3 regions of the Methylobacterium sp. TK31 genome follow, and region 2 is predicted to be linked to each of the others. Evidence: predicted binding sites of a transcription regulator. Region 2 holds the regulator's gene; each other region holds the start of a gene.
What was found. The regulator PhoB, encoded in region 2, activates phosphate uptake and scavenging genes when phosphate is short. The targets are predictions, from matches to a motif close to TGTCATNNANCTGTCAT.

Region 1 (4,146 bases), 1.8 Mb from region 2:
GTCGCAGCCGATGACGGCCGGGAAGGTCTCCGCCAGGCGCGGGTCGAACGGCGGCATCGGGCATGTTCCGGGGCGGAGGACTGGCCCGACCCCCTAACGCGGAGCGCGCGGCCGGTCCACGCCTCAGCCGAGTTCGACGACACCGCGCGGAGCGTCGCCCGAGGCCCGGAGGCGCATGGGTGCGGTGCCGTGGGCGCGGGCGATGTTGTCGTAGAACTGGCGCGCACTCTCGGCCCAGGTGTAGCGCAGGGCTTCGCTGCGGCAGCGGGCGCGCGGGATCGCCAGGGCGCCCATAGCGGCCGTACGCAGGTCGTGGTCGAGCACGCCGGCACCCGTCCGGCCGATCACGTCGAGGGGGCCGGTGACGGGATAGGCGGCCACGGGCACCCCGCAGGCGAGGGCTTCGAGGAGTACGATCCCGAAGGTATCGGTAAGGCTCGGAAACACGAAGGCGTCGGCGCCGGCATAGAGCGCGGCGAGGTCGGCGCCGGTCCGGGTGCCGAGGAAATGCGCCTCGGGCGCGATCGCCGCGAGGCGGGCCCGGTCCGGCCCGTCTCCAACGACGACCTTGGTACCGGGCAGGTCGAGACGCAGGAACGCTTCGAGATTCTTCTCCACCGCGAGCCGCCCCACCGACAGGAAGATCGGACGGGGCAGGCCGGCGAGATCGGCCGGCTCCGGCATCTCCGGCGAGCGTGGCCGGAACAGGTCGGTGTCGACCCCGCGGGTCCAGCGCATCAGGTTGGTGAAGCCGCGCGCTTCGAGGTCGCGCTCCAGGGAGGGGGTCGACACCATCGTACCGTTCGCCGCGCCGTGGAAGCGGCGAAGCCAGGCGTAGCTCCAGGCCTCCGGCACCGGCGCCCGGGCCGAGAGGTATTCCGGAAACCGGGTGTGGTAGCTCGTCGTGAAGGGCCGGCGATGGGCGAGGCAGTAGCGCCGGGTGGCGTAGCCGACCGTTCCCTCCGTCGAGATGTGGACATGGGTCGGCCGAAGGTCGTTCCAGAGCTGCGACACATGCCGCTTGGTCGCGTAGGCCAGCCGGATCTCCGGGTAGCCCGGCAGCGGCACGGATGCGAAGTCCTGGTGCGTCAGGAACACCGGATCGAAGCCGTAGGCGGCCCCGGCCGCCGCCATGTTCTCCAGGGAGCGTACGACGCCGTTCACCTGCGGGTGCCAGGCATCCGTGGCGATGAGGAGCCTCACGCGACCGCCCGGGCTCCGTCGGGACGCTGGCGTCCGACGAGGTCGGCCCGCGCGGTGCGTGCCCGCACCAGGCTCGGATAGTGCAGCACCTCCATGGTGCCGTCGTAATGCTCGACGATGGCGGTGCAGGATTCCACCCAATCGCCGGTGTTGAGGTAGGTCAGCCCGTTGATCTGGCGTTTGGCCGCATGGTGGATGTGACCGCAGATCACACCGTCGGCTCCGACGCGCTTGGCTTCGGCGCTCAGCAATTCCTCGAACTTGCCGATGAAGTTGACCGCATTCTTCACCTTGAGCTTGGCCCAGGCCGAGAGTGACCAGTAGGCGAGCCCGAGGCGACGGCGCGCGGTGTTGACGTAGGTGTTGATGAAGAGCGCGAAGGTGTAGGCGCCGTCGCCCAGGAACGCGAGCCATTTTGCGTGGCGCACCACCATGTCGAACTGGTCGCCATGGATGACGAGGTAGCGCTTGCCGTCGGCGGCCTCGTGCAGGCGCTGGTCGGCGATCTCGATGCCGCCGAAGGTCATGCCGATATAATCGCGCAGGAATTCGTCGTGATTGCCCGGGACGTAGACCAGCGTCGAGCCCTTGCGCACCTTGCGCATCAGCTTTTGTACGACGTCGTTGTGGCTCTGGGGCCAGTACCAGCCGGATTTGAGTTGCCAGCCGTCGATGATGTCGCCGACGAGATAGATCTCGTCTGCATCGTAATCGCGCAGGAATTCCAGCAAGAGGTCGGCTTGGCATCCCTTTGTGCCGAGATGCATGTCGGACAGGAACAATGTCCGGACGCGGGTCGTCTCGGTGTCTTCGCCCACGCTCGCCTCCGGGACAGCCTTCCGTTGCCAGGAGCCAAACCGGATTCCCGTATCAGTTTGATGACGTCGCGGGTCGGGGACAGGGCGTCTTCTGCGCCGCGACGTAAGCTCTTCTTCCACAAAAAAAATTTTGATTTGCGACCAAGTATTTCGGGTTTTCCTTTCTGCGGGAAGCCGGGCATAGTCCCGCTCAAGGTGCCCCACCGGGCCGCGTCCGAGGACGCATGACCGGAGCCCGTCGAGGCGAACTAAGGGTGCCGTCCCCGGGGACGACGACGCTGACAACGGCCCAGCGGTAAACGCGTTTCGAGCGCGACCCGGCCCATGGAGAAGAGGCTTGAGGTATTCGGTGGCGCGCGCGGCGACGGGCGTCGAAGGTCAGCCTTCGACGGCGACGGACATTGGTCCGGCATCCACGCGGACGTTGCGTGCGAACGAGTTCGTCCCGCGATTCATTTAACCAGCGGCTGCCAGGAACGTCCGGGTTCGACCCGGACGTTCCGACGCGGTCCGCTTCAACCCTCGGCGCATCTGTGTCGCCGCACGCGGAGTGCGTGTCGGCGCAACGTAAGAAACGGAGAAAACCCCATGGCGGCAACGCGACGTCCCGGCCGGAACCACCTGTTCGTCCCGGGCCCGACGAACATCCCGGATCGCGTGATGCGCGCGATGATGGTGCAGTCCGAGGACCACCGCTCGGTGGATTTCCCGGCGCTGACCAAGCCCCTCTTCGAGGACACCAAGGCCGTCTACGGCTCGAAGGACGGCACCATCTTCCTGTTCCCGGCCTCGGGCACCGGCATCTGGGAGTCTGCCCTGTCGAACACCCTGTCGCGCGGCGACAAGGTGCTGGCCGCCCGCTTCGGCCAGTTCAGCCATCTCTGGATCGACATGGCCCAGCGCCTCGGTCTCGAGGTCGTCGTGCAGGACGAGGCCTGGGGCACGGGCGCGAACCCGGAACGGATCGGCGAGGCCCTGCGCGCCGACAAGAACCATGAGATCAAGGCCGTCATGGTGGTCCATAACGAGACCGCCACCGGCGTCACCAGCGATATCGGTGCCGTGCGCAAGGCCATCGACGCCGCGGGCCATCCGGCCCTGCTGTTCGTGGACGGCGTCTCGTCGATCGGCTCGCTGCCGTTCAAGATGGACGAGTGGAAGGTCGACTGCGCCATTGCCGGTTCGCAGAAGGGTCTGATGCTCCCGGCCGGTCTCGGCGTGATCTGCGTCAGCCAGAAGGCGCTCAAGGCGGCCGAGACCTCGTCGGGCCAGAACGACCGCCTGGCGCATGTCTATTTCGACTGGGCCGACCACCAGAAGCAGAACCCGGCCGGCTACTTCCCCTATACCCCGCCGCTGCCGCTGCTCTACGGCCTGCGCGAGGCGCTCGCCTGCCTCAACGAGGAGGGCCTGGAGAACGTCTACCACCGCCACCACGTGCTCGGCGAGGCGACCCGCCAGGCCGTGGCCGCCTGGGGCCTGAAGACCTGCGCCCAGGAGCCCAAGTGGAACTCGGACACCGTCACGGCGATCCTCGTGCCGGAGGGCGTCGACGCCGCCGCGATCATCAAGCACGCCTACGTGCGCTACAACCTGGCGCTGGGCGCTGGCCTCAGCCAAGTCGCCGGCAAGGTCTTCCGCATCGGTCACGTCGGTGACATGAACGAGCTGTCGCTCCTGGGCGCCATCGCGGGCGCCGAGATGGCGATGCTCGACCACGGTGTGAAGGTCCAGCCCGGTTCCGGCGTCGCCGCCGCATCGAGCTACCTGCGCGAGAACCCGCTGTCGAAGTCCTGAGCCCTTGGCGCCGGAGCGGGTCCGCCCGCTCCGGCGCCCTCGAACATCCTATCCGTGACCCGGCCGGATCGGCCAGAGGATTCCATGACGAAGAAGATCGTGTTCCTCGACCGCGAGTCCCTGGACGCCAAGGTCCGTGAGTTCAACTTTCCGCACGAATACGTCGAGTACGAGTCGACCTGGACGCCGGAAGAGATCGTCGAACGCCTGACGGGCGCCGAGATCGCGCTGATCAACAAGGTCCCGATGCGGGCCGACACTCTGAAGCAACTGCCCGACCTGAAGCTGATCGCGGTGGCCGCCACCGGGACCGATGTGGTCGATAAGG
Region 2 (4,146 bases):
GATCGTGGCCCGCTTCGTCATCAAGTCCGAGCGCTCGCGCTGACCTCCGGCGCGCCGCAATCCCCCGCCTTCCGACCGACAGGATCTTGAACCGATGAACGCCGCCCCCGGGATCACGTCCGCGCAGCTCACCGGACGCCACAAGGCCGACGAGACCTCTCCGGTCCGCATCGCCGTGAAGGACCTGAACTTCTACTATGGCAGCTTCCATGGCCTGAAGTCGGTGAACCTCAACTTCCACGACCGCCAGGTCACGGCGCTGATCGGCCCGTCGGGCTGCGGGAAGTCGACCCTGCTGCGCACCTTCAACCGGATCTACAGCCTGTATCCGGAGCAGCGCGCGGAGGGCGAGATCCTCCTCGACGGCCAGAACGTCCTGGATTCCCGGGTCGACCTCAACGAGCTGCGCTCGCGCATCGGCATGGTGTTCCAGAAGCCGACCCCGTTCCCGATGTCGATCTACGACAACGTCGCCTTCGGCCTGCGCCTCTACGAGAAGCTGCCCAAGGCCGACCTCGACGTGCGCGTCGAGGAATCGCTCCGCAAGGCCGCCCTCTGGGACGAGGTGAAGGACAAGCTCAAGCAGTCCGGCATGGGCCTCTCCGGCGGCCAGCAGCAGCGCCTCTGCATCGCCCGCACCGTGGCCCAGCGTCCCGAGGTGATCCTGTTCGACGAGCCGACCTCGGCCCTCGACCCGATCTCCACCGGCCGCATCGAGGAGCTGATCGAGCAGCTGCGCTCGGAATTCACGATCGTCATCGTCACGCACAACATGCAGCAGGCGGCGCGCATCTCGCAGTTCACCGCGTTCATGTATCTCGGCGAACTGGTGGAGTTCGGGCCGACGACGCGCATCTTCATGAATCCCGAGAAGCGCCAGACGCAGGACTACATCACCGGCCGCTTCGGCTGATCCTCGGCAGGTCGGAACCGACCCGTGCGGGCCGGTTCCGGCCCGCGCCAGACACCATCAGGGCGGGCACCCGACAGGAGGCCCGATCGAGGAGCACACCCATGCCCGACCACATCGTCACCTCCTACGACACCGACCTCGAGGATCTGCGCCGCTCGATCTCCGAGATGGGCGGCATCGCCGAGAAGATGATGGCCGAGGCCGGACAGGCCCTGGTGCGCCGCGACTCGGCCCTGGCCCAGGCGGTGATCGCCGCCGATGCCCGGCTCGACACCCTCCAGCGCGAGATCGAGGAGCGGGCGATCCTGCTCATCGCCCGGCGCCAGCCCCTGGCCATCGACCTGCGCGAGACGGTGACGGCGATCCGCGTCTCGAACGACATCGAGCGCATCGGCGACCTCGCCAAGAACGTCGCCAAGCGCGTGGTGGCGATCGCCGACCAGATCCAGCCGCAGAAGATCGTCATCGGCGTCCAGCACATGAGCGACCTGGTCCAGGAGCAGCTCAAGGACGTGCTCGACGCCTATACCGGCCGCGACATCAAGGCGGCCCTCCACGTCTGGGAGCGCGACGACGCCATCGACGCGCTCTACAACTCGCTCTTCCGCGAACTCCTGACCTACATGATGGAGGATCCGCGCAACATCTCGTTCTGCACGCACCTGCTGTTCGTGGCCAAGAACATCGAGCGCATCGGCGACCACACCACCAACATCGCCGAGACGATCCACTACCTCGTCACCGGCGAGAACCTCCTGGCCGAGCGCGAGCGCCCGAAGAACGACGCGTCCAACTACGCCACCGTGGACCTGCCCGGCACGGTCTGACCCCGCGCCGATCTGATCGAAAGCGCACGATGAGTACGCGTATCCTGATCGTCGAGGACGAGGAGGCCCTGACCCTCCTCCTCCGCTACAACCTCGAGGCCGAGGGCTTCGTCGTCGACTCGGCTGCCCGCGGCGACGAGGCGGACCTGCGCCTGCAGGAGCAGGTCCCCGACCTCGTCCTGCTCGACTGGATGCTGCCGGCCCTGTCGGGGATCGAGCTCTGCCGCCGCATCCGCGCCCGGCGCGAGACCGAGCGGCTGCCGGTGATCATGCTCACCGCGCGGGGCGAGGAGGGCGACCGCATCCGCGGCCTCGGCACGGGGGCGGACGACTACATCGTCAAGCCGTTCTCGGTGCCCGAGCTCCTCGCCCGGGTCCGGGCCCTGCTGCGCCGGGCCAAGCCCGCCCACGTGGCCAACCTGCTGGTGGCCGGCGACATCGAGCTCGACCGGGTCAGCCACCGCATCCGCCGGGAGGGCCGCGAGATCCATCTCGGGCCGACCGAGTTCAAGCTCCTCGAATTCCTGATGCAGAGCCCCGGCCGGGTGTTCTCCCGCGAGCAGCTCCTCGACGGGGTCTGGGGCCACGACGTCTACATCGACGAGCGGACCGTCGACGTCCATGTCGGGCGCCTGCGCAAGGCCCTGAACCGCCCGCGCCAGAGCGATCCGATCCGCACCGTGCGCGGCTCGGGCTACTCCTTCGACGAGATGTTCGAGGCGGAGGCGGAGTAGCCGACCCGGCGCCGAGCCGTGCCCGCCCTCAGGCGAACGGCCAAGCCCGCCGCTAGGCGAACGGCCAAGCCCGCCCTCAGGCGAACAGCCGAGCCCGCCGCCTAGGCGAAAAGCATCGTGTCGGTGGGGAGGTGCACGGTGAAGGCCTTGCCCTCGTCGATCCAGCCCGGGCCGGCGGCGCCGTGGTTGATGCCGGCGGCCTCCTCGGCATTGCCGGCGAAGTGGTGCTGGCCGGTCTGAGTGTTGAAGAAGCGCTCCAGGGTCACGCTCCCCGGCGCACCCGCATCCGCATAGGCCTCGAAGGCGACGCCCTCGTACTTGTAGGTCGGGGCGGTCTTGATGACCTGGTCGCGCTCCGACACGCTCGTGGTGAAGAAGTGGGCGTTCGAGGCGGTGTCGAAGAACCGGAACACGTCGACGGTGCCCGCGCCCTTGGCCGGGGCCGCCCACGGCGTGCCCTCGTAGCTGAACCAGGGCAGCGTCTGCTGGATCTGCGCCTTCTCGGCCGTGCTCGTCGTGTAGAAATGGTCGCCCGTATGGGTGTCGTAGAACCGGTACACCGCCGTGACGGCGCCCTCGGCCGGGGCGCTGGCGACGGGAGGGCTGGTGACGGTGGGGCTCGCGACGGGCGTCACGGACGCCGCCGGGACCACCGGAGCGCCGTAGAGGGCCTGGATGCCCGCGATGTCGCCCGCCCCGAGGGCGGTGATGGAGGGGTTCAGGACCGCGTTCATCACCTCGGGCTTGGCGTTGTAGTGGTCGAGGCCGAGGGCGTGGCCGATCTCGTGCAGGGCCACCACCGCGAGGTCGACGTTCTGGGTGCTGACCACCCGGGCGCCGGCGGCGTGCCAGCCCTCGCCGCTGTCGAAGGTCACGGCCGCCGACTGCATGCGCTGGCCGCTGTAGGAGTAGTTCGCGTAGCCGAGCGTGTTGCCGAGGCCGTCGATGCCCCCGAGGGTGAAGTCGATCTGCGCCGCCGCCGTGGAGGCGACCTGCTGGAAGGTGATGTTGGCGTAGGACGCCCAGGCCGCGAAGGCGCTCTGGAGGATGCCGACGAAGGAGGACGGGATCGTGCCGTCGAAGGCCCAGGTGACGATGCCGCCGCCCGTGCCCGCCGCGCCCGCGCCCCAGCGCGGTCCCTCCAGCGCATAATCCCCCATTCGCCATTCCTCCCGTCCGCGCGGGCCAGGGTCGGCGGGAGGCGTTACGAATGTCTTAACCGGCGGCCCCGCCCCCGGGGCGTATCCTCACACGATGCTGCGCACCACGCCGCCATCCACCCGGAGGGCCGCCCCGCTGGTGGCGCTGGCGGCGGGGCTGCAGATGTAGGCGACCATGCTGGCGACCTCCTCGACGGTGGCGAGGCGGCCGATCAGCGAGGTCGGGCGGTGCTCGGCGACGAAGGCCCGGCCGGCCGCGTCGAGGTCGACCGCGCCGCCCGTACCCCCGTCCTGCCCCTGGGCCATGCTCTTCATGAACTCGGCGACGCCCTCGGACAGGGTCGGGCCGGGCAGCACGCTGTTCACGGTGACGCCGCTGCCCGCCACGGTCTCGGCGAGGCCCCGGGCCACCGCGAGCTGGGCCGTCTTCGTCATCCCGTAATGGACCATCTCCACCGGGATGTTCACGCCGGATTCGCTGGAGATGAAGACCACCCGGCCCCAGCCGCGCT
Region 3 (4,146 bases), 2.1 Mb from region 2:
CGCCCGGAACGGGGCCAGCGGGGCGTGCCGGTTGACGTCCTTGTAGAGCAGGTAGCGGAAGGGGCCCGGGCCGCCGGCGTAGCAGGCCTGCGGGCAGTAGGCGCGCAGCCACATGAAGTCGCCGGCCTCCACCTCGACCCAGTCGCGGTTGAGCCGGTAGACCGCCTTGCCCTCCAGCACGAACAGGCCGTGCTCCATCACATGCGTCTCCTCGAAGGGGATCGAGGCGCCCGGGCGCATGGAGACGATGTTGACGTGCATGTCGTGGCGCACGTCGTTGGAGGCGACGAAGCGGGTGGTGGCCCAGGCCCCGTCGGTGCCGGGCATCGGCGCCGGGGTGACGGCGGATTCATGCGTGACGAAGGCCGGTGGAACCTCGATGCCCGGCACCCGCATGTAGGCCTTGCGGATCCAATGGAGGCGGGCGGGTCCGGCCCCGTCGTTGCGCAGGCTCCAGGTGGCGCCGGGCGGCAGGTAGGCGTAGCTGCCGGGTGTCAGGGCGTGGGTCCGGCCGTCGAGGACGAGGCGGGCCTGCCCCTCCACCACGAACAGGACCCCCTCGGCCTCCGGGTCCGGCTCGGGCCGCTCGCTGCCGCCGCCGGGGGTGAGCGCCACGAGGTACTGCGCGAAGGTCTCGGAGAAGCCCGAGAGCGGGCGGGCCAGCATCCAGGCCTGGGTGCCTTCCCAGAACGGCAGCACGGAGGTGACGATGTCGCTCATCACGCCCCGGGGGATGACGGCGTAGGCCTCGGTGAACACGGCCCGGCCCGTCATCAGCGCGGTCTGAGGCGGCAGGCCGCCGCATGGGGGGTTGTAGGACGATGCGGTCATTCGAGGGCTCCCGGGTCGGGCCGATGTGGCGAACTTCGCCGCAGCGCGTCAAGGCACCGGCGGATGGGGCGCGTCTCGACGCCGCTCATCGCGCACGATGCCGTCCGAGGCGGCGTCGTGGCGAACGACCAGGATCCGTGTGTCCCGGCTTCATCGGATGCGCCTCGCGTCTCGCGGCCATCGCTGATGCGGCGGGCCGCCCGCTGTGGCGCGAACACCCGCGGTATGGTGCCGGGATCGTGGCCGCCCCCGAATCCTCGCCCTTGCCCGCAGCCTGAACGCGAGGCGGGCCCGTCAGCCTCCGCCTCCCCCCTCGTCGGCACAGTGCCCAACGCATACAAAAATACATCGATCGTTGCGGATTAAAGTCCGATAGCAAGTCCAATCCGGAGACGAAGAATACTTTGCCGCGACCTGATCGTCCGGCAAGTCGATCGGCGAGCTTGTTTTCATCGATCTGTCATCTGGCGGATCTATTCGCTGCCTGTGCCTGATCTGTCCTGACGCGGCAGGGCGGCCTGCCTTCCGATGCTGCGAGACCAGCGGGATGGCGGATCGTGCCCTGTGCCGCCGAATGGCCATGCAGGCCCGCGAACCGGGCGTCGATCGCCGACGCGTCCCCTCCGCAGAGTACCCGCATGAACACGACGCCGCACGTCCTCGCGAACGGTTCCCTTCTCCAGGACTGGACGGATACCGGTGCGATCACGACGAACGACGACTGGAGCCGGGTGCCGGCCATCGTCGGGTATCTGGGCCAGGATCTGACCACCGGCACGGGCGCCGATCCGCAGGTCGTGACCGGCGATTCGGCGCTGCCGAACGACGTGGACGTGATCGCCAACCAGACCAATCCCGGCACGCTGGGGTCCGGCGGCGTCGCCGAGTTCGCGCTCGCCGACCCGACCATCGCCCTGCAGGGCTCGGGCACGGCGGATGCGCCGAATCTCGTCATCTCCCTCGATGCCACCGGGCGCCGGAACGTGACGGTGGCCTTCAACGCCCGCGACATCGACGGCTCGGCCGACAACGCCGTGCAGCCCATCGCCGTCCAGTATCGGACCGACAACGGGGCCTGGAAAAACCTGCCGGCCGGGTTCGTGGCCGATGCCGCCACCCAGGGCAGCGCCACGCAGGTGACCCCCATCAGCCTCACCCTGCCGGCCGACGCCGATGGCGTGGCAAATCTCCAGGTCCGCATCCTCACCACCAACGCCGTCGGCAACGACGAGTGGATCGGGATCGACGACATCGCGGTGTCGAGTCTGAGCGCGGCCGTCACCCTGCCGGCCCTGTCGATCGCCGATGCGCAGGTGATCGAGGGACAGGCGGGCACGGCCAGCCTGACCTTCACGGTTTCGCTCGATGCCCCCGCCCCGGCCGGCGGCGTGACCTTCGACCTCGCCACCGCCGACGGCACCGCCCAGGCCGGCTCCGACTACGTCGCCACGGCCCTGACCGGACAGACCATCGCGGCCGGTGCCACGTCCGCCACGATCACCGTGCCGGTGATCGGAGACCGGCTCTTCGAGGCCGGCGAGACCTTCGCGCTGCGGGTGACCAAGGTCGTCGGCGCCACCGTCGCCGACGGCGTGGCGGTCGGGACCATCGTCAACGACGACGCCGCCACCGTGATCAACGGCGTCGCGGTGTTCGATGCGGCGGCCTCGCTCCAGGGCTTCCAGGGGGCGACCGCGACGACTCCTCCCTCTCCCACCGGCGCCCTTCAGCTCGTGCGCCTGGGCAGCTACGCCACCACCAACGACCCGGCCACCGCCGCCGCGGCCAATGCCGAGGTGGTGGCCTACGACCGCACCACCGGCAGCCTCTATATCCAGAACACCAACGAGAACCGGATCGAGATCGTCGCCATCGGCGCCGACGGCACCCTGGCGAAATCCGGTGAGATCCGGCTCGCCGGCCTCGACCAGTACGGTTCGGTGAACTCGGTGGCGGTCTCCAACGGCGTCGTCGCGGTGGCGTACGCCAACGCCTCCGGCGACCAGCCCGGCCGCGTCGCCCTGTTCGACCGGGCCGGCACCCTGCTGAAATCGGTGACGGTCGGCGTCGGGCCCGATCAGATCGTCTTCACCGGCGACGGCACGAAGCTCCTTGTCGCCAACGAGGGCGAGCAGTTCACGGGCGCCATCAACCCCGTCGGCAGCGTCTCGATCCTCGATCTCTCCGGCGGCGCGGCCAATGCCGGCGTCAGCGCCACCGTGGGCTTCGAGTCCCTCGACGGCAGCGAGGCGGTCCTGCGCGCCAGGGGGCTCGCGATCACCGCGGGGAAGAGTGCGGCCGCCGACATCGAGCCCGAATACATCGCCCTCTCCCCCGACAACCGCTTCGCCTACGTGACCCTGCAGGAGGTCAACGGTATCGCGGTGATCGACCTCGCCAATCCCGGCACCGCCCCGATCGCGATCCAGCCGCTCGGCTCCGTCAACCATTCGCTGCCCGGCAACGAGTTCGACGCCTCCGACCGCGACGGCGCGGGCGGCACGGCCTCGATCCGCATCGCCAACACGCCCGCCGCCGCGCCGATCTACGGCCTGCTCCAGCCCGACGCCGCGGCGAGCTTCGCCGTGAATGGCGTGACCTACGTCGTCTCCGCCAACGAGGGCGACCAGCGCGTCATCGGAGGCGCCGACGATTCGGCGGACGTGGCCCGCCTCTCTAGCATCGCCAACAGCCGCCTCACCCCGGCGCTGCAGGCGCTCAAGGCCGACCCGGCCTATGCCCGCCTCAATGTCCTGCTGCGCACGGGCGACACCGACAACGACGGCGTCATCGACCAGCTCAACACCCTCGGCGGCCGCGGCATCTCGATCTTCCGTCAGGAAGCCGATGGCGGGCTGACCAAGGTGCGCGAGACCGGCGGCGAGTTCGAGAAGATCTTCGCGAGCCTCGACCCGCAGCGCTTCAACAACGACCAGGGGGTGGCCAACACGCCCGACGACCGCTCCGACAACAAGGGCCCCGAGCCCGAGGGCGTCACCATCGGCACCGTCAACGGCCGCCTCTACGCCTTCGTCGGCCTGGAGCGCCAGAGCGGCGTGATCGTCTACGACGTCACCACCCCCGAGACGGCTTCCTATGTCTCGTACGTGCCGCCCCTGGCGGGCGTCTCGGCCGATCTTGGTCCGGAGGTGCTGACCTTCATCGCCGCCGACCGCAACCCCACCGGCACGCCGCTCCTCGTCACCGCCAACGAGGCCGGTGGCGGTGCGACGCTCTACGCCGCCCTGACCCAGGGCTCCACCCAGACCCTCGCCTTCCAGCCGGGCGCCCTCGCGCTGGCCAAGGCCGAGGGCG

Region 1: ACXJY8_RS13180 (UDP-2,3-diacylglucosamine diphosphatase) is a predicted target of PhoB. The motif match lies at 2,071-2,087, and genes of this name have one in related genera.
Region 3: ACXJY8_RS08335 (ExeM/NucH family extracellular endonuclease) is a predicted target of PhoB. The motif match lies at 1,279-1,295, and genes of this name have one in related genera.

Annotation. Positions count from the first base shown of each region.
Region 1 is NZ_CM143964.1:2,839,204-2,843,349, reverse strand. Features, by position in the region: gene rnhB (ribonuclease HII) at 1-57, opposite strand, end outside; gene ACXJY8_RS13185 (glycosyltransferase family 4 protein) at 124-1,203, opposite strand; gene ACXJY8_RS13180 (UDP-2,3-diacylglucosamine diphosphatase) at 1,200-2,021, opposite strand; gene ACXJY8_RS13175 (aminotransferase class V-fold PLP-dependent enzyme) at 2,610-3,818, shown strand; gene ACXJY8_RS13170 (D-2-hydroxyacid dehydrogenase) at 3,903-4,146, shown strand, end outside.
Region 2 is NZ_CM143964.1:4,683,189-4,687,334, forward strand. Features, by position in the region: gene pstA (phosphate ABC transporter permease PstA) at 1-43, shown strand, start outside; gene pstB (phosphate ABC transporter ATP-binding protein PstB) at 95-913, shown strand; gene phoU (phosphate signaling complex protein PhoU) at 1,015-1,740, shown strand; gene phoB (phosphate regulon transcriptional regulator PhoB) at 1,770-2,474, shown strand; gene ACXJY8_RS21885 (matrixin family metalloprotease) at 2,576-3,634, opposite strand; gene ACXJY8_RS21890 (SDR family NAD(P)-dependent oxidoreductase) at 3,722-4,146, opposite strand, start outside.
Region 3 is NZ_CM143964.1:1,821,663-1,825,808, forward strand. Features, by position in the region: gene ACXJY8_RS08330 (bifunctional allantoicase/(S)-ureidoglycine aminohydrolase) at 1-831, opposite strand, end outside; gene ACXJY8_RS08335 (ExeM/NucH family extracellular endonuclease) at 1,470-4,146, shown strand, end outside.